DNA from 3 places in the Arthrobacter sp. STN4 genome. Region 2 is predicted to be linked to each of the others. Evidence: predicted binding sites of a transcription regulator. Region 2 holds the regulator's gene; each other region holds the start of a gene.
What was found. The regulator HrcA, encoded in region 2, represses chaperone genes, less so after heat shock. The targets are predictions, from matches to a motif close to TTNGCACTCGNNNNNNNCGAGTGCNAA.

Region 1: a site for HrcA is predicted at 2,413-2,439, ahead of groL (chaperonin GroEL). Genes of this name have one in related genera too.
Region 3: a site for HrcA is predicted at 1,934-1,960, ahead of groES (co-chaperone GroES). Genes of this name have one in related genera too.

What each region holds. Positions count from the first base shown of each region.
Region 1 covers NZ_JAKZGX010000036.1:3,621-9,576, forward strand. Annotated here, with positions in the region: gene MMF96_RS17795 (ribonuclease HI family protein) at 1-526, opposite strand, end outside; gene groL (chaperonin GroEL) at 617-2,251, opposite strand; gene MMF96_RS17805 (TM2 domain-containing protein) at 2,670-3,170, shown strand; gene MMF96_RS17810 (LytR C-terminal domain-containing protein) at 3,217-3,813, opposite strand; gene MMF96_RS17815 (DUF3263 domain-containing protein) at 3,856-4,155, opposite strand; gene MMF96_RS17820 (uracil-DNA glycosylase) at 4,299-5,054, shown strand; gene MMF96_RS17825 (siderophore-interacting protein) at 5,151-5,956, shown strand, end outside.
Region 2 covers NZ_JAKZGX010000011.1:76,897-82,852, reverse strand. Annotated here, with positions in the region: gene MMF96_RS10205 (PhoH family protein) at 1-345, opposite strand, end outside; gene MMF96_RS10200 (GerMN domain-containing protein) at 711-1,721, shown strand; gene MMF96_RS10195 (16S rRNA (uracil(1498)-N(3))-methyltransferase) at 1,755-2,525, opposite strand; gene dnaJ (molecular chaperone DnaJ) at 2,532-3,659, opposite strand; gene hrcA (heat-inducible transcriptional repressor HrcA) at 3,712-4,725, opposite strand; gene MMF96_RS10180 (DUF3097 domain-containing protein) at 4,908-5,759, shown strand; gene MMF96_RS10175 (DUF4870 domain-containing protein) at 5,820-5,956, shown strand, end outside.
Region 3 covers NZ_JAKZGX010000047.1:4,945-10,900, forward strand. Annotated here, with positions in the region: gene groL (chaperonin GroEL) at 1-1,373, opposite strand, end outside; gene groES (co-chaperone GroES) at 1,472-1,768, opposite strand; gene MMF96_RS18810 (class I SAM-dependent methyltransferase) at 2,294-3,529, shown strand; gene MMF96_RS18815 (glutamate--cysteine ligase) at 3,874-5,016, shown strand; gene MMF96_RS18820 (TetR/AcrR family transcriptional regulator) at 5,044-5,655, opposite strand; gene MMF96_RS18825 (ABC transporter substrate-binding protein) at 5,841-5,956, shown strand, end outside.

The sequences.
Region 1 (5,956 bases), on a different contig from region 2:
GGGCACGGGCCAGTGCAGGGTCCGGGACGGGCTCCTGAGCCTGTGCTCCGGCCGGTGCGGCGCCGGGGAAGCCGGGGCCCTGCCTGGGCTCGCGCTTGGCCTGGTAGGCTGTGGCGGCGTCGCGGGCCCGGTCGTCCGCGGCTTCGTTGAGGTCGTGGCCGGCGTGGCCCTTGACCCACTCGAACTTGTACTTGCGTCCGACGATGGCGGCGTCGATCTCCTTCAGCAGGTCCACGTTCAGCACGGGCTTGCCATCGGCCTTGCGCCATCCCTTGCGTTTCCAGCCGGGCATCCACTTGGTGATGCAGTTGATGACGTATTGGCTGTCGCACAGGATGTGCAGTGGTTCCTGCGGGAGGTGCGCCGTGGACTTGAACAGGTCAAGGACGGCCATGAGCTCTCCCATGTTGTTTGTCCCGTGTGGCCAGCCGCCGGCCCGCCAGCAGTTCTCGTCCACATACCAGGCCCATCCGGCGGGGCCGGGATTTCCCAAAGCCGAACCATCGGCTGCCGCAACAATTGTCATGGCCCAATACTTTCAGATGAATCCGACACTTAAACGCCAATGGGCGCCCCCTCCACCGTGGGAGGGGACGCCCATTGGGGAAGCAGGGGTTTAGAAACCGCCCATGCCGCCCATGCCGCCCATGTCGTCGCCGCCGCCGGCCGGTGCAGCCTTTTCGGGCTTGTCGGCCACAACGGCTTCGGTGGTCAGGAACAGCCCTGCAATGGAGGCCGCGTTCTGCAGTGCCGAACGGGTCACCTTGACCGGGTCGTTGACGCCGGCAGCCAGCAGGTCCTCATACACGCCGGTGGCGGCGTTGAGGCCGTGGCCCACGGGCAGGCCGCGGACCTTGTCAACCACCACGCCGGGCTCAAAGCCGGCGTTGAAGGCGATCTGCTTCAGCGGTGCGTCGATGGCAACCTTGACGATGTTGGCGCCGGTGGCCTCGTCGCCGGTCAGGTCCAGGGCGTCGAACGCCTTGACGCCGGCCTGGATCAGGGCCACGCCACCGCCGGGGACGATGCCCTCTTCCACGGCAGCCTTGGCATTGCGGACTGCGTCCTCAATGCGGTGCTTGCGTTCCTTGAGTTCAACCTCGGTGGCGGCACCGGCCTTGATGACTGCAACGCCACCGGCCAGCTTGGCCAGGCGTTCCTGCAGCTTCTCGCGGTCGTAGTCGGAATCGGAGTTCTCGATCTCGGCGCGGATCTGGGCCACGCGGCCGGCGATGGCGTCGGCGTCGCCGGCACCTTCAACGATGGTGGTCTCGTCCTTGGTGACAACAACCTTGCGGGCCTTGCCGAGCAGGTCCAGCGTGGTGTTTTCCAGCTTCAGGCCGACTTCCTCGGCGATGACCTGGCCACCGGTGAGGATGGCGATGTCTGCCAGCTGGGCCTTGCGGCGGTCGCCGAAGCCCGGTGCCTTGACGGCGACGGACTTGAACAGGCCGCGGATCTTGTTGACGATCAGCGTGGCCAGGGCCTCGCCCTCAACGTCTTCGGCGATGATCAGCAGCGGCTTGTTGGACGCCATGACCTTCTCGAGGACGGCAACGAGGTCCTTGACGTTGGAGATCTTGGAGTTGACGATCAGGATGTATGGGTCCTCAAGGACCGTTTCCTGGCGCTCGGTGTCGGTGACGAAGTAGGCGGAGATGTAGCCCTTGTCGAAGCGCATGCCTTCGGTCAGTTCCAGCTCCAGGCCGAAGGTGTTGGACTCCTCGACCGTAATGACACCTTCCTTGCCAACCTTGTCCAGGGCCTCGGCGATGAGGGCACCGATCTCGGTGTCGCCGGCGGAGATGGAGGCCGTGGCCGCGATCTCTTCCTTGGTCTCGATTTCCTTGGCGGAGACGAGCAGCTGGTCGATGACGCCGGCGACGGCCTTCTCGATGCCGCGCTTGAGCGAGAGCGGGTCTGCTCCGGCGGCGACGTTGCGCAGGCCTTCCTTGACCAGGGCCTGGGCCAGCACGGTGGCCGTGGTGGTGCCGTCACCGGCGATGTCGTCGGTCTTCTTGGCGACTTCCTTGACCAGCTCGGCGCCGATCTTCTCGTAAGGATCGTCCAGCTCGATCTCCTTGGCGATGGAAACACCATCGTTGGTGATCGTGGGGGCGCCCCACTTCTTTTCCAGGACGACGTTGCGGCCGCGCGGGCCCAAGGTGACCTTGACGGCGTCGGCGAGGATGTTCAATCCGCGCTCAAGGCCGCGGCGTGCCTCTTCATCGAATGCAATGATCTTGGCCATGTAGGCTTCAGTCCTTTCGGGACAGTCATTATGGACTCTGCTCCCCAAGTGGTGCCCGCGACGGACGGACCCAAAGCCGGCGATCTCTTTCACGCCTGCCCCGGAATCCTCACCACTGGAGGAAAGGTATTGACCTCCGATGGCGGACGGCTGGCTAGGATCTAGCAGTCACCACCTCAGAGTGCTAAGTCAATAATTAGCACTCGACACCTAAGAGTGCAAGCGCGCGGCCGTCATGTGTGCTGCGGGCGAACGCAGGGGCGCCTGGCCGGGTGCATGGCCGGGCGCTGACTGCTTTCACTGTTTCGCATAAGCGGCTAGCGTTAATCACAGAAAGTCGTCAGCACAGCACCTGGGGCACGTGCACCGGCCGCAGGGGCGCTGGAACTGCCAACGTCCGCGACACCAAGGAGCCCCCATGACCGAGAACCCAAACCCCGCCGATCCGGCCCGGCAGCCCGGCGTCCCGGCCGGCTATGACCAGCCTGCCCCGCCCAGCCATGGACAGCCGCCGCACCAGCAACCCGCCGACCAGGGGCCGCCAGCCTATTTCGGCCAGCCGCCTCAGCCATACCAACAGCCGCCGGTCTACCAGCAGCCGCAACAGCCATACCAGCAACCGCCGGTCTACCAGCAGCCGCAACAGCAGTTCCAGCAGCCCGGCTACGGCCTGCCCCAGGGAGGGCAAAAGTCGAAGGTTGCAGCCGGCATCCTGGGGATACTGCTGGGCTCCCTCGGCATCCACAACTTCTACCTCGGCTATACCAAGAAGGCCTTGATCCAACTGCTCATTTCCGTGATCAGCTTCGGCGCCCTCGCCTGGGCCATCGCCATTTGGGGCCTGGTCGAGGGGATCCTGATCCTGGTCGGCAACGATGGTTTCCGCACGGACGCGAGGGGCATTCCGCTCAAGGACTGACGCCGGCAATCGGGGCGCAGGAGGCACCGGCGCGTGGGTGGTGCCCCTACGCGCCCGGGCCGAGGATGATCGTCAGCGGAACACCCATCTCGGCGGAGTCCAGCAGCGTGGAGATGTTCAGCAGCCTGCCAAGGGCCTCGGCATTGGCCTTTTGTGCCGCGCCGTTGTAGATGATGGAGGAAATGCCCTGCGGGGAGCCGGACCAGTTGCCGGTCTGTGCAACGGTCCAGCCGTTCGCGGCAAGCTGTCCGCTGTACCGGGCCGCCAGTCCGCCGATGCCGGTGGCGTTGAAGACCACGACGGCGGTGGACTTGTCCACCGTGGCAGCCGGTGCGGCCGACGGCGTCGGGGCCGGAGCGGTGCTCGGGGCAGCGCTGGGGGCCTTGGTGGTGGCCGGCTGCTTGCTGTGCGGCGTGGCCGGGGCGGTGGCGGACTGGCTGGCCGGCGGGATCGCGGCCATCTCGTGGCCGCTGAACTTGGGCACGATCAGGAACGCCAGCAGGCCCACACACAGCGCCGCAACACCGAAGATCATCAGCGGCACCAGGCTGCGCGAGGCGACCTCCAGTGAGGCACGGTGGACGCCGTGGCGCGCTGAGTTCTCCGGAACACGGTCAAATTCGTCCCGCGGGTAATTTGTCATGGTGCAGTGCTGTCCTTGGGGGTGAGGCAGTGGAAGCGTGCGTCAGTTTCCGAGCCGGCGTGCGGTCCGGGCCTTTTGGCGCGATGTACGTAGTCTACGCAACCGCTTGACCAACATGGGGTCATGCTCCAAGGCGGCTTCGGTGTCGATCAACGCATTGAGGATTTGGTAGTAATGGGTGGCGGACAGGTCGAACATGTCGCGGATGGCCTGTTCCTTGGCCCCCGCATACTTCCACCACTGCCGTTCCAGGGCCAGCATCCGGGCATCCCGCTCGCCCAGCCCTGCCGCGTCACCGTGCCCTGCGGCGGGCACATGCTGCGACGGTTCGGCTGCTGGCACCACTGCACACTCCTTCAGTTCCACATCCCGGCCCGGTTTTTGCCGGCCCGGTTTTTGCTGCGGCGCCCTGCCGGCGCGCCACTCTTCCATGATAAAGGCGAATGACAGCCGTGTCATTCCGCGGATGCGGCGAGAATGGAACCATGGACTCCACCCCCGGTCTTTTTGACCTCCCCTCCCCGGCCGCCTGGGACGCCGCGCAGCTGCAGGCACTCGACACGTTGGGCACGGACCCGCTCGCGCTGCTGTCACCTGACTGGGCTGCGGCCCTGGCCGGCCAGGAACATGCCCTTCGGGACCTGGGGCGCATGCTGCGCCGGGAGTACGACGCCGGGACCTCCTTCCTGCCTCCCCCTGCCCGGGTGCTGCGCGCCTTGGCCGCGCCCCTGTCCGGCGTCAAGGTCCTGGTGGTGGGCCAGGACCCTTACCCGACGCCCGGGCATTCGGTGGGCCTGGCCTTCGCCGTGGACCGGGCCACCCGGCCCCTCCCCCGCAGCCTGAACAACATCTACAGGGAACTGCAGGCCGACCTCGGCATCGCCCCGGCAGCGCACGGCGACCTCAGCGCCTGGGCCGGCCAGGGCGTCCTCCTGCTCAACCGCGTGCTCACGGTGGCGCCGGGCGCGGCAGGCTCGCACCGGCGTCGTGGCTGGGAAGGCGTCACGGAGGCCGTCATCAAGGCACTCGCTGCGCGGAAACAGCCCTTGGTAAGCGTGCTGTGGGGACGCGACGCACAAAAGCTGGCGCCGCTGCTGGCGGGCACCGCCATCATTGAATCGGCCCACCCCAGCCCGCTGTCGGCGTCGCGCGGGTTTTTCGGCTCGCGCCCGTTCAGCCGCATCAACGCGTCGCTGGAGCTGCAGGGCAGCGGGCCGGTCGACTGGCGGCTGCCCGCCTGACCACCTGCAGGCAGCGGCCGGCAGCCCCTGATAGCGTGAGGACAACCCGACTTCATGGGCGGTCCTGCCGACGCCCCCTTTTCCCAGGAGCGATTTGTGAATTCCGCTGACACCGGCAAGGAAACGGTGGTTGCCCCGGCCGTGAAGCGCCGGCCCCAGTTCGTGCTGGACGTGGTGCGCACGGAACAGCTGAGCCCGCACATGGTGCGCGTCGTGGCCGGCGGGCCCGGCCTGGCCGCCTTTGAAGCCAAGGACGCCACCGACATGTACGTGAAAATCCACTTCCTGCAGCCCGGCGTGGACTATGCCGAGCCCGTGGATGTGTTTGCGCTGCGCGAGACCATGCCGCGGGAACAGTGGCCGGCCACCCGCACGTACACCGTGCGCTGGCTGGACCTGGCCGCACAGGAGCTCGCGATCGACTTTGTCATTCACGGCGACAGCGGCCTGGCCGGACCGTGGGCTGCCGCTGCCGCCCCCGGGGACCGGATCATCTTTTCCGGACCCGGCGGCGCCTACCGGCCCAACCCGGACGCGGACTGGTACCTGTTGGGCGGCGACGAGGCGGCCCTGCCCGCCATTGCGGCGGCCCTTGAGGCGCTGCCCGCCGGGGCCGTGGGCTACGCCTACCTTGAGGTGGACACGGAAGCGGACATCCAGCCGATCGCCGCGCCGGCCGGCGTCGAGGTGGTGTGGCTGTTCCGGCGCGGCGCCACGCCGGACGCGAGCGCGCTGCTGGCGGACGCCGTTGCCGGCGGCCCCTGGCCCGACGGCGCCGTCGACGTGTTCGTCCACGGCGAGCGCGAGTACATGAAGGCCCTGCGCGACGTCCTGTTCAAGCAGCGCGGCCTGGCCCGCAGCCAGGTGTCCCTCTCGGGCTACTGGGCCTACGGCCGGACCGA
Region 2 (5,956 bases):
CCGGGCCTTGAGCAAGGTGGCCAGCTGCTCCCAGACGCCGGCGTTCATGGTGGTGTGCCGGGCCACCATGCCGCGTGCTTCCTCCATGAGGTGCATGATGCGCGGAACCACGGCCTCGGGCCCCGAGATCGAGAGCACGTTGCCGCGGGCGAGGAAGCTGACCGCCGGGTAGAGTCCCTCGACAATCCTGAGACCCTCGTCCTCCGCACCGAGGGTGGCAACCATTTGTTCGGTGGAGGAAAACTGGACCACTTCAGTGCGTGTGCCGTCCACGGAGTGCGGGAATTGCCGCCCGGATCCAAGGTCCGGAAACTGTTCGTGTCGGCTGGCTGTTGTCTCTGGCATAAGTTCGGCCCTGCGGGCCTGTAATCTCTCCTTGGTGGAACCGGGCTGCCCCGGTTGTTTTCCCTTGCTGATAAACGTTTCTGCTCAACTTCAATCCTAGTGCACGCAGGCCCTGCGGTGTGGGGATTGCCTGCAGCGGCGCAACCGGCCGCAGGGCCGGTTTGGGCACCGGATTGATATACATGGGGTCACTTTAGTGTTTCGATACGGTTTCAGTTCGCGGATTTGCCCCCAGATCCGGGCGGGCTCCGGGTTCCGTGTGCCAAGCTATTGAAGGTTCGAAGTCTGTGGGGGCACTTGGAGCACCGCATCGGCCGCATGGCGGCCTGCCACCAACCAGCCTGAAAAGCGAGCTAAGCATCGGCATGCCTGTACATCCGCGCACCCCCCGTCCGCACGCACCCGTGCCGGACCGGCCGGTGCGCCGGGTCCCGGCCGGGGCAGGCAGGCGGGCCGGGCTGGCCGCCGCCGTCGTGGCCGCGACCCTGATGGCAAGCGGCTGCGCTGCCGGAGTGCGGAACGCCAATGACACCGTGATGCCGACGACGGCCGGAACCCGGTCCACCAGCCAGGTCACCAGCGCCCCGCTGGAAACCCCTGCCGCCACCCAGACGATTCCCGTGTACTGGCTGGGGCACAGCAACAATTCCGTCTACCTGTACCGTGAATTCCTGCCCTCACCCACCACCGATGAACCGATCGTCGCCGCCCTGCAGGCGATGATGACCCGTTCCCCGAAGGACCCGGATTATTTTTCGGTCTGGAAGAAGCCGTCGCGCCTGGCCGCGTCCATCTCGGCCAAGAATGTCATTACGGTTGATGTCTCTGCCGACGCCTTTGGGCAGGCGGTGGACGCCGGCATTGCCAGGCGGTCGGTGTCCCAGCTGGTGTACACCGCCACCGCCTCCGCCGCCATGGCCGGGCTGATCAACCCCGATGCCGCCGTCCAGGTGTCCATATTGGTAGACGGGCACACCGGCTTCAACGCCTTTGGCCACGTCGTCCTCGACAAGCCGCAAACGCGCGACCCCGCCCTGGTGGCCCCGGTGTGGATCATTGACCCCGGCAACGGCGCCACCAGCCACGGGCTGCCGCTGAAGGTGGACGGGCAGGGCATTTCGCCCAGCGGTTCGCTGTCCTGGAGCCTGTCCGCGGTGACCGGCGGCAAGGCCGGGGGCGTCTACCAGTCCGGGACGGTCAGGATTCCCAAGGGGCCGGGCCAGCTCGGCGCCTTCAGCTTCACCGTGGTGCCCCCGCTGGGCACCTACCAGGTTTCGGTTTTCATCGCCGACCCGAGCGTCCCCGGGGGGCAGGTCGGCGTGGACAGCAAGGTCGTCACGCTGTCTGGGCCCACCGCCAGCCCGGCAGCAAAATAAGCCTGCCGCAGCCGGTGGTGCGGCTGCCTGCCGCTACCAGCGGCCCAGTTCTTCGCTGAGAAGCACGACGGCGGCCGGCCCGGCCGTGGACGAGCGCAGCACGTGCCGTCCCAACCTGGCGGTGCGCGCCCCTGCCGCCAGGAAGGCATCCACCTCCCGGGAGCTCATCCCGCCTTCGGGCCCCACCACCATCACGATGCTGGCACCCGTGTCCTGCCCCGCGGGCGAACCGCGCCAGGAGCGCACCACGGCGGGCAGGGTGTCCACGGCGTCCTCGTGCAGGACCAGGGCCAGTCCGGCGCCCCGGATCAGGTCCACCAGGCCCGCGGTGCCAACGAGTTCGCCGACGCCGGGGATGCGGGCCCGGCGGGCCTGCTTGGCGGCGGCCGCCACTGCCCCCTGCCACTTCGCCCGGCCCTTGGCGGCCTTGTCCGCCTTCCAGCGGACGATGGAGCGCTCGGCCTGCCACGGCACCACCGTATCCACGCCAAGCTCCGTGGCTGTTTCAATCGCCAGTTCGTCACGGTCGCCCTTGGCGAGGGCCTGGACCAGCACCAGCCCAAAGGCGGCCGCATCCTCGGCGGCCACCTGGTCGACCCGGACGTCCAGGACCCCGGCCGACGCTGCGGTGACGGTGCACACCAGGCGCAACCCGCCGCCGTCGCACACGTCCACGGGTTCGCCCGGCGTGAGCCTTTTAACCGTGGCCGCATGGCGTCCCTCGGCCCCGTCGAGGCGGAAGGCGTCACCGGGTTTCAAGGGCGCCAGCTGTTGGGGCGTGGCGTAAAAGACGGGGTTGCTCACGGCACCCTAGAGGTTGCCGAGCTTGTCGCGGAGCCTGGCAAACATGCCGCCGCTGCTGACCAGCTTCCCCTCGCTGAAGGTTTCCCCGCGCAGGGCGGCGAGCTGCTTGAGCAGTTCCTCCTGGGCGGCATCGGGCTTGGTGGGGGTTTCGACGTGGACGTGGACCTTGAGGTCGCCGCGGCCATAGCCGCGCAGGTGCGTCACGCCAAGGCTGCGCAGGTTGATGACCTCACCGGCCTGGGTGCCGGGCTTGATGGTGATGGGCTGCTCGCCGTCGAACGTCTCCAGGGCCAGTTCGGTGCCGAGCGCGGCCGCCGTCATGGGCACGCTCAGGGTGGCGTGCAGGTCGTCGCCCTCACGCAGGAAGGCGGGGTCGTTGTTGACCTTCATTTCCACGTACAGGTCCCCGGACGGTCCGCCCGCGGGGCCGGCCTCGCCCTGGGCGGCCAGCTGGATGCGGGTGCCGGTGTTCACGCCGGCCGGGACCTTGATGGTCAGGGTGCGGCGGTCGCGGATGCGGCCCTCGCCCATGCACTCGTTGCAGGGGTCCTCGATGCGGGTCCCGTAGCCCTGGCACGAGTTGCAGGTGGCCAGGGTCATGACGTTGCCCAGGATGGAGCGCATGGGGCGCTGGATCTGGCCGCTGCCGTGGCAGACGTCGCAGGTGACCGGGTGCGTGCCGGGACGGCAGCAGCTGCCCTCACATGTGGGGCAGGTGATGGCGGTGTCGATTTCAAGCTTCTTGTTGACGCCAAAAACGGCTTCGCGCAGGTCGATGCGGACGGTGATGAGGGCGTCCTGGCCGCGGCGCATGCGCGGTTCCGGGCCCCGGCCCTGTCCGCCACCCCCACCAAAGAATGTCTCGAAGATGTCCTGGAAGGCGAAGCCCTGGCCGTCGAAGTTGCCGCCGCCGGCGCTGCTGCCGTTTTCGTTGCCGGTGGTGTCGTAGACGCGGCGTTTTTGCGGGTCGGAAAGGATCTCGTAGGCGTGCGTGACGGCCTTGAACCGCTCCTGGGCGTCCGGGGCGTCGTTGACGTCCGGGTGAAGTTTCCGCGCGAGCTTGCGGTACGCCTTCTTGATTTCCTCCGCGGTCGCGTCGCGGGAGACACCCAATGCGTCGTAGTGGTTGCTCAAAATTCTTACTCTCTCCAGTGGAACGTGTTCGTAGGGTTGCCGTGCCGGCCGGTCAGCCGGCCAAAATTCGTGACAGGTACCGGGCCACGGCCCGGACGCTGGACATGGTGTTGGGGTAATCCATCCGGGTGGGGCCCACCACCCCCAGTTTGGCGCTGGCATCGGGCCCGTAGCCGGTTGCCACCACCGACGCCTCCGACAGGGAGTCGTGCGGGTTTTCGCGGCCGATGCTCACGGCCATGCCCAGCGAGTCCTGGGCCATCTGCTCCAGGAGGCGCAGCAGCACCACCTGCTCCTCCAGCGCATCCAGGACCGGGCCAATGCTCAGCGGGAAGTCATTGTTGGACCGGGCCAGGTTGGCCGTGCCGGCCAGCACGATGCGGTCCTCCCGCGCGGCCCGGGCGAGCTGCTCCAGGCCGTGGGCCAGCTTGCGGGCCGTCTCCTGCTCGGACGCCGGAAGGGCTGTGGGCAGCAGTTCCAGTGCTGCGGGCAGGTTGGCGACCGTGCAGCCGTGCAGGATGGACAGGAACTCCTGGCGCAGCGCAGCCAGCCGGACGTCGTCCAGGGGGATGCCGACGTCGATCACCGACTGCTCCACCTTGCCCGAGGCCAGGATGAGCACCACCAACACCTGCATGGGGCCCAGGGACACAAATTCGATGTGCCGCACAGTGGCCTTGGCCGAGCGCGGATACTGCACCACGGCAACCTGGTTCGTCAGTTGCGCCAGCGCACGCACCGTGCGCTCAAGCACGTCGTCCAGGTCGGTCGACCCGTCCAGCAGGATCGCAATGGCGCGCCGTTCCGCGGCCGAGAGCGGCTTGACGGAGGAGATCTGGTCCACGAAGAGCCGGTAGCCCTTGTCTGTGGGAATGCGCCCCGAGCTGGTGTGGGGCGCAGTGATCAGCCCCTCCTCCTCCAACGCCGCCATGTCATTGCGGATGGTGGCGCTCGAGACGCCCAGGCGGTGCCGTTCCACAAGCGCCTTGGAGCCGACCGGTTCGCGGGAATGGACATAGTCTTCGACGATGGCCCGGAGGACTTCCAGCTTCCGTGGTTCACTCATGCCTTGCACCTCCTTGATTAGCACTCTACCTATTCAAGTGCCAAGTCTAATACTTTCCCGGCACGGGTTTTCGGCACGCCGCCCGGCAGGTCCCCGCACGCGGCACCGGAAGGGGCGCTAGCATGGAATTTTCCGCCACGGCCGTGCAGGCCGGGCCCGAACAGGCAAGGGGCAACCGTACAGTGCAGGCCAACAACTGGGGCTACCAGGACATCAGCGCACCGAAGGCACGCACCCTCCGCCAGGTCCCTGCCGCCCGCGGACTCGTGGTCGAGGACGTCCAGAGCGGATGGGTCGGCGCCGTGGTCCGGATCGAAAAGTCCGGCGGCATGCACATCATGGAACTGGCCGACCGGCGCGAGAAGGTCCGGGCCTTTCCCCTGGGATTCGGCTTCCTCGTTGACGGCGAACCCGTTGAGATAGTGGCCCCCGTGGCCGCCGCGGCGCCCCAAAAGGCCACCAGGACCGCCTCCGGATCGGTCAGGGTGGAAGGGCTGCGGGCGCAGGTCGCCAAGGCCAGCCGCATCTGGGTGGAAGGCAAGCACGACGCCGAACTGGTGGAAAAGGTGTGGGGCGACGACCTGCGGGTGGAGGGGATCGTCGTCGAACCCCTCCGCGGCGTTGACGACCTCACGGCGGCCGTCAAGGCGTTCGGTCCCGGGCCGGACCGCCGGCTGGGCGTGCTGGTGGACCACCTGGTGCCGCACTCCAAGGAATCGCGCATTGTGGCGGATCTCATGAAATCGCCGGCAGCGAAAAAGAACGTCCTGGTGGTGGGGCATCCGTACGTGGATGTGTGGCAGGCCATCAAGCCCGCCACGCTGGGCATCCCGGCCTGGCCCGTGATTCCGCGCACCGTGGAGTGGAAGCTGGGCATCCTGCAGGCCTTCGGCTGGCCCCACAGCACCGCCGAGGACATCGGGCTGGGCTGGCAGCGGCTGCTCTCACGCGTCAACAGCTATTCCGACCTCGAGCCTTCACTGCTGGGACGCGTGGAGGAAGTCATCGACTTCCTCACAGCACCCGTATCCTAGTAGGACGACCTGCGCAGCATCGGCCAGGCGGCGACCACATTGTTGAGAGGCAAGTTACACGTGAGCAATCCGTCGAACCCCATGACGAATCCGGCGAAACCCCCACTCACGCCCGCAGAGGACAAGCAGTGGGCGTTCCTGGCCCATTGCGGCGGCGTCCTGGGCTGCATCCCGTCCGCCCTCATCTACAAGTTCAT
Region 3 (5,956 bases), on a different contig from region 2:
GCATTCTGGGCAATCCAGCGCAGTGGCTGGGCAACAGCCTTGCGGACCAGCTCGATGGCCGTCGCGGCGTCGCCGGTCAGGGCGGCAACCGCAGCGTCATCGTCAAGGGCCTTGGCGGCCTGCACCAGGGCGGAACCGCCACCGGCAACAATGCCTTCTTCCAGGGCCGCACGCGTTGCGGACACGGCGTCCTCAATGCGGTGCTTCTTTTCCTTCAGCTCGACCTCGGTGGCAGCGCCAACCTTGATCACGCCGATGCCGCCGGCCAGCTTGGCCAGCCGTTCCTGGAGCTTTTCCTTGTCCCAGTCGGAGTCGGTGCGCTTGAGCTCGGCGTGCAGCTGGGCCACGCGGTCGGCGACGTCCTGGGACGTGCCGGCACCGTCAACGATGGTGGTGTTGTCCTTGGTGACCGTGATGCGGCGGGCGGTGCCCAGCACTTCCAGGCCAACCTGGTCCAGGGACAGGCCGATCTCCGGGGAGACAACCTGGGCGCCGGTGAGGATCGCGATGTCCTGCAGCATGGCCTTGCGGCGGTCTCCGAAGCCGGGCGCCTTGACGGCCACCACGTTCAGCGTGCCGCGCAGACGGTTGACGATCAGCGTGGACAGGGCCTCGCCGTCCACGTCCTCGGCAATGATGAACAGCGGCTTGCCGGCAGCCAGCGCCTTCTCCAGCAGCGGCAGGAATTCCTGCAGGTTGGAGATCTTGCCCTGGTTGATGAGGATCAGCGCATCTTCCATGACCGCTTCCTGGCGTTCCGCGTCGGTGACGAAGTACGGGGACAGGTAGCCCTTGTCGAACTGCATGCCCTCGGTGAGGACCAGTTCGGTGGAGGTCGTGGAGGACTCCTCGATGGTGATGACACCATCCTTGCCAACCTTGTTGAAGGCCTCGGCGAGCAGGTCGCCGATTTCCTGGCTCTGCGCGGAGATGGCGGCAACCTCTGCCACCTGTCCGCCCTCGACCGGGCGTGCGTTTTCCAGCAGGCGCTTGGCAATGGCTTCAACCGAAACCTGGATGCCGCGCTTGAGCTCGCCCGGGGCCGCGCCCGCGGCTACGTTGCGCAGGCCTTCCTTGACGAGGGCCTGTGCCAGGACGGTGGCCGTGGTGGTGCCGTCGCCGGCAACATCGTTGGTCTTCGTGGCAACTTCCTTGGCCAGCTGTGCGCCAAGGTTCTCGTAGGGGTCTTCCAGCTCCACCTCGCGGGCGATCGTGACGCCGTCGTTGGTGATGGTGGGGGCGCCCCATTTTTTGTCGAGCACCACGTTGCGGCCGCGCGGGCCGAGCGTGACCTTGACGGTGTCGGCCAGCTTGTCGATGCCGGCCTCCAGCGCCTTGCGTGCGCTGTCGTTGAATTCAAGCTGCTTAGCCATGTGTTTGTCCTTTCACGCAAATGCCCCGCACCCAGACCCAATGGATCCAGACAGGCTCGATCCCCGGGGGTCCCGGGTGCGGGGCTTTCACAAAGTGGTTACTTGACGACGATGGCCAGCACGTCGCGGGACGAAAGCACCAGCAGCTCTTCGCCGCCGGTCTTTACTTCGGTTCCACCGTACTTGGAGTAGATGACGACGTCGCCGACGGCAACATCGATCGGAACGCGGTTGCCGTTGTCGTCAACGCGGCCGGGGCCCACTGCCACAACTTCGCCCTCCTGGGGCTTTTCCTTGGCGGTGTCCGGGATGACCAGGCCGGAAGCGGTGGTCAGCTCTGCTTCGAGCTGGCGGACAACAATACGATCCTCAAGAGGCTTAATAGAGACCGACACTCGGACCTCTCCTTCACATGAGTAAATTCTTTGGATGGCTCAAGGACGCCTGGCCCAGGCGGGATACCAACCGTCGTCGCGGTGCCGGTGATGATCCCCAGGCCAAGAGTCCAAGGTGCTGGCACCCTCAGGGTGAGAGTGCTAACCCTGACTCTATTGAATGAGTTAGCACTCGGTCAAGGCGAGTGCCAGCAAACCGTGTAAAAGTACGACGCCGGCAGGCCGGGTTTCGCTGTGGGCGCACCCCGGGCGGGCGCGCCGGCAGGCGCAGGGTGCGGCTGGCGTGCCGCCGGGTCCGCAGGGACTGCCGGCAGTAAACGGCAGGCGGGACTGGTTCGGCGCCTGGTCCACGTTGGTGCTCCGCCGGCTTTCCGGCAGCGGATTCCTCCATTTACAAGTGGACGCCATGCAACGCCCAGGATCATGTTTCCGCGACGGTGTCTGGGCACCCCTCATGGCCGCACTTGTCCGTGCCCCATGGCCGGCGGTGACCACCACCCCGGCCCCGGCGGATACGATCTACCCATGGCCACCGACGCAATTTCACCGCTCCTGACCGCCGACGGCTGGGAACTGCTGTCCTCCCTTGGCCCGTATTCCGACGCCGATGCGCTCACGCTCAACGAGTCGCTGAGGAAGGCCGGACACTCCCCGGGACTCGTCGCCGCAGCGCTCACGCAGTCCCGCCTGCGGGCGAAGGCCGAGCCCAAGTTCGGGGAATTTGCCCGCCAAATGCTCTTCACCCAGACAGGCCTGGAACAGGCCACCCGGCTGGGCATTGCCGCACTCCACGCGCAGCGGTTTACGACGGCGGGGATCACCACCGTGGCCGACCTCGGCTGCGGCATCGGGGCCGACTCGCTGGCCATGGCCAGCCTGGACCTCGCTGTCACGGCCGTGGAAATGGACGAGCTCACCGCCGCCTGCGCCACCGTGAACCTCATGCCGTTTCCGCACGCCACCGTGGTGTGTGCCAAGGCGGAGGACTTTGGGCTGGACGGGATCGACGGCGTCTGGCTGGACCCGGCCCGACGCACCACCAGCACCTCCGGCACCACGCGCCTGTTCGATCCGGAGGCCTTCTCCCCGCCGCTGTCCTTTGTGGAACGGCTGGCCGATTCGGGCAAGGCCGTGGGCGTGAAGATGGGGCCGGGCATTCCCCACGACGCCGTGCCCGCCACGGCGGAAGCCCAGTGGGTCTCGGTCAACGGCGACGTGGTGGAGGCCGGCCTGTACTTCAACGCGTTGGCCCGCCCGGGCGTGCGCCGCGCCGCCCTGGTCATCGGCCCGCACGGCAGCGCAGAGCTGACCAGCGGCACGGCCTTCGACCCGGCAGCGCAGGACGTGGAAACCGGCCCGGTGGCCGGCTACCTTTACGAGCCCGACGGCGCCGTGATCCGAGCCGGGCTCGTGGCGGACCTGGCCGGCACCATCGGCGCCCACCTGCTGGACCCGCACATCGCCTACCTGTGCGCCAGCGAGCCCGTCGAGACACCTTTTGCCCGCGCGTACAAGGTGCTGGAGGTCAGGCCGTTCAACGTCAAGGCGCTCAAAAGCTGGGTGAAGGCCAACCGGATCGGTGTCCTGGACATCAAGAAGCGCGGCGTGTCCGTCACCCCCGAGGAGCTGCGCCGCCATCTGCTGACGGGTTCCGGCAAGGGGCCCAACAAGGCCACGCTGGTCCTGACGCGGATCGGCGAGGAGAGGGTCGCCGTCGTGGTTGAGCCGTTTGGTCCCGTGGACAGCGCGCGCACCCGCTAGCCCACGCCGGACCAACAAACGCTCCCGCGCAACCGGGGCACCAAACCCCAATGCTCCCCCACTTCGCGGAAATGAAGCCCTACACAACTTCCAGGCACTCCGTGTGCCACGGCGGAACTGCGAAAGGGTTGGTGAAAAGGCCCCCGGTTGCAACCGAGGGTCCGGCCAAACAGCCCCGGTTGCAACCGAGCGTTGGGTGGGGGTGCCGGACTTGCGGGCGTGGGCTTGTTCACAATCGGCATCCAGCCCTTGCGCCCGGCCGCCTGAACTACAATCGTAAAGGCAGCCGGCACCCTCGCCGCTTTGCGCACACTTCCACCACATGCCAAAAGGGGGCGCCCGAAGTGAAAATAAATTTCGCACAGTCCGAGCAGTCTACGCTGGGCCTGGAATGGGAAATTGCCTTGGTGGACAAGGAAACGGGCGAACTGGCCGCCCGCGCCAACGAGGTCTTTGCCAACATCGAAGCGGCCCACCCCGGGACGATGGACGGCGGCGAGCACCCCCACATCAAGGGCGAGATGCTCCAAAACACCGTGGAACTGGTCACCGGCGTCAGCCACACCGTTGCCGAGGGCTGCGAGGACCTGCGCGGAAACCTGAACGTCCTGCGCGATGCGGCGGCGCCGCTGGGGCTGGAACTGCTCAGCGCCGGCACCCACCCGTTCAGCAACCCGCGCAAGCAGCCGGTCACCGACAAGGAACGCTACGCCAAGCTCGTGGACCGCACCCAGTGGTGGGGCAGCCAGATGCTCATTTACGGCGTACACGTCCACGTCGGCCTGGACCATGTCTCCAAGGCCATGCCCGTGCTGGACGGGCTGGTCAACTACTTCCCGCACTTCCAGGCGCTCTCGGCGTCGTCCCCGTTCTGGAACGGCGAGGACACCGGCTACGCCTCGCAGCGGGCCCTGATGTTCCAGCAGCTGCCCACCGCCGGGCTGCCGTTCCAGTTCCCGGACTGGGCGGCCTACGAATCCTATGTCCAGGACATGTTCACCACCGGGGTCATTGACGCGGCCAATGAAATCCGCTGGGACATCCGCCCCGTGGCGGGCCTGGGCACCATCGAGATGCGCATCTGCGACGGCATGTCCACCCTGGCCGAAATCGGCTCCATCGCGGCACTCACGCAGTGCCTCGTGCATGATTTCTCCACCACCCTGGACGACGGCGGCACCATCCCCACCATGCCGCCCTGGCACGTGCAGGAGAACAAGTGGCGCGCCGCCCGCTACGGCCTGGAGGCCATCATCATCCTCGACGCCGCCGGCCGCGAACAGCTCGTCACCGAACACACCGTGGAATTGCTGAACAAGCTGGAGCCCGTGGCTGCACGCCTGGGCTGCGCCAAGGAACTTGCCGGCGTCGAGGACATCATCGCCCGCGGGGCCAGCTACCAGCGCCAGCGCCGCGTCGCCGAGGCGCACCGGGGCGACCTGCGCGCCGTCGTGCGTGAACTCGTGGCGGAGATGGCCGGGAACTAGTCCCCACCGGGGCCCACCCGCCGGGCCTCAGCCGGCCGGCAGCACCACCAGCTCGAGGTAGTCGCGCAGGCACCCCGCCATGTCGACGCGCTCGGGCGCCATCAGCCACTGGGTCTGGATCCCGTCCCACAGGGCGATCAGGCTCGCGGCGGCGCGTTCAGGGTCGACGCCGGGGCGCAGCCGCCCTTCGTCTGCGAGCGCGGAAAACGCGCGCAGGTAGCTGGCGCGCAGCTTTTCGTAGCGCCCGGTGAAGTATTCCAGCCCGGGATGGTTGTCCGTGATGGACTCGGCACACAGCACCGTGTAGAGCTCGATGACGCCGGGCACCGTCTCATTGAAGCGCGCCTGGCGGACCACGGCGTCCACCAGCGTCTCCTCCGGGTCCCGGGGCTGCCCGTCGCCGGTGATTGAGTCGCGCCAGTGCAGAACGGCCAGCAGCAGCTCGCTTTTGGAGCGGAAGTAGTGCAGCAGGCTGGTCTGGCTCATTCCCACCTTGTCCGCCACATCCTGCAGGGACCCGCCGCGGTAGCCGTGCGCGGCAAACACCTCGTGGGCGGCCTGGACAATGCTCTCCCGCCGCTGCCTGGACTTCGCATAGGGGCCGCGCTTGGCCGGGCGGGCCGCCATTGGGGTGCTCATGGCATGTCAGCTTAGCCCACGCGGCGGTTCCCCCACGTCAAATTCGAGTAACTACTCGAAATTTATGGTAGTTTTTCCCCAATCCCCCCGAAAAGGATGCGCGGACACCGGCCCGAAGGCCGAAAGGCCCGAAACATGCCACTGCCGGCCCGTGCACCCACATGACGAAGTGAGGTGCCACGACGATGAAGCAGGCAACACGACGGCAGCTGTTGCGGGCCGGTTTGGGAACTGCCGCACTGGGCCTGTTGTCGGGCTGTGCCACGCCCGGAACAACATCCATCAATGCCGCGCCCGCCAT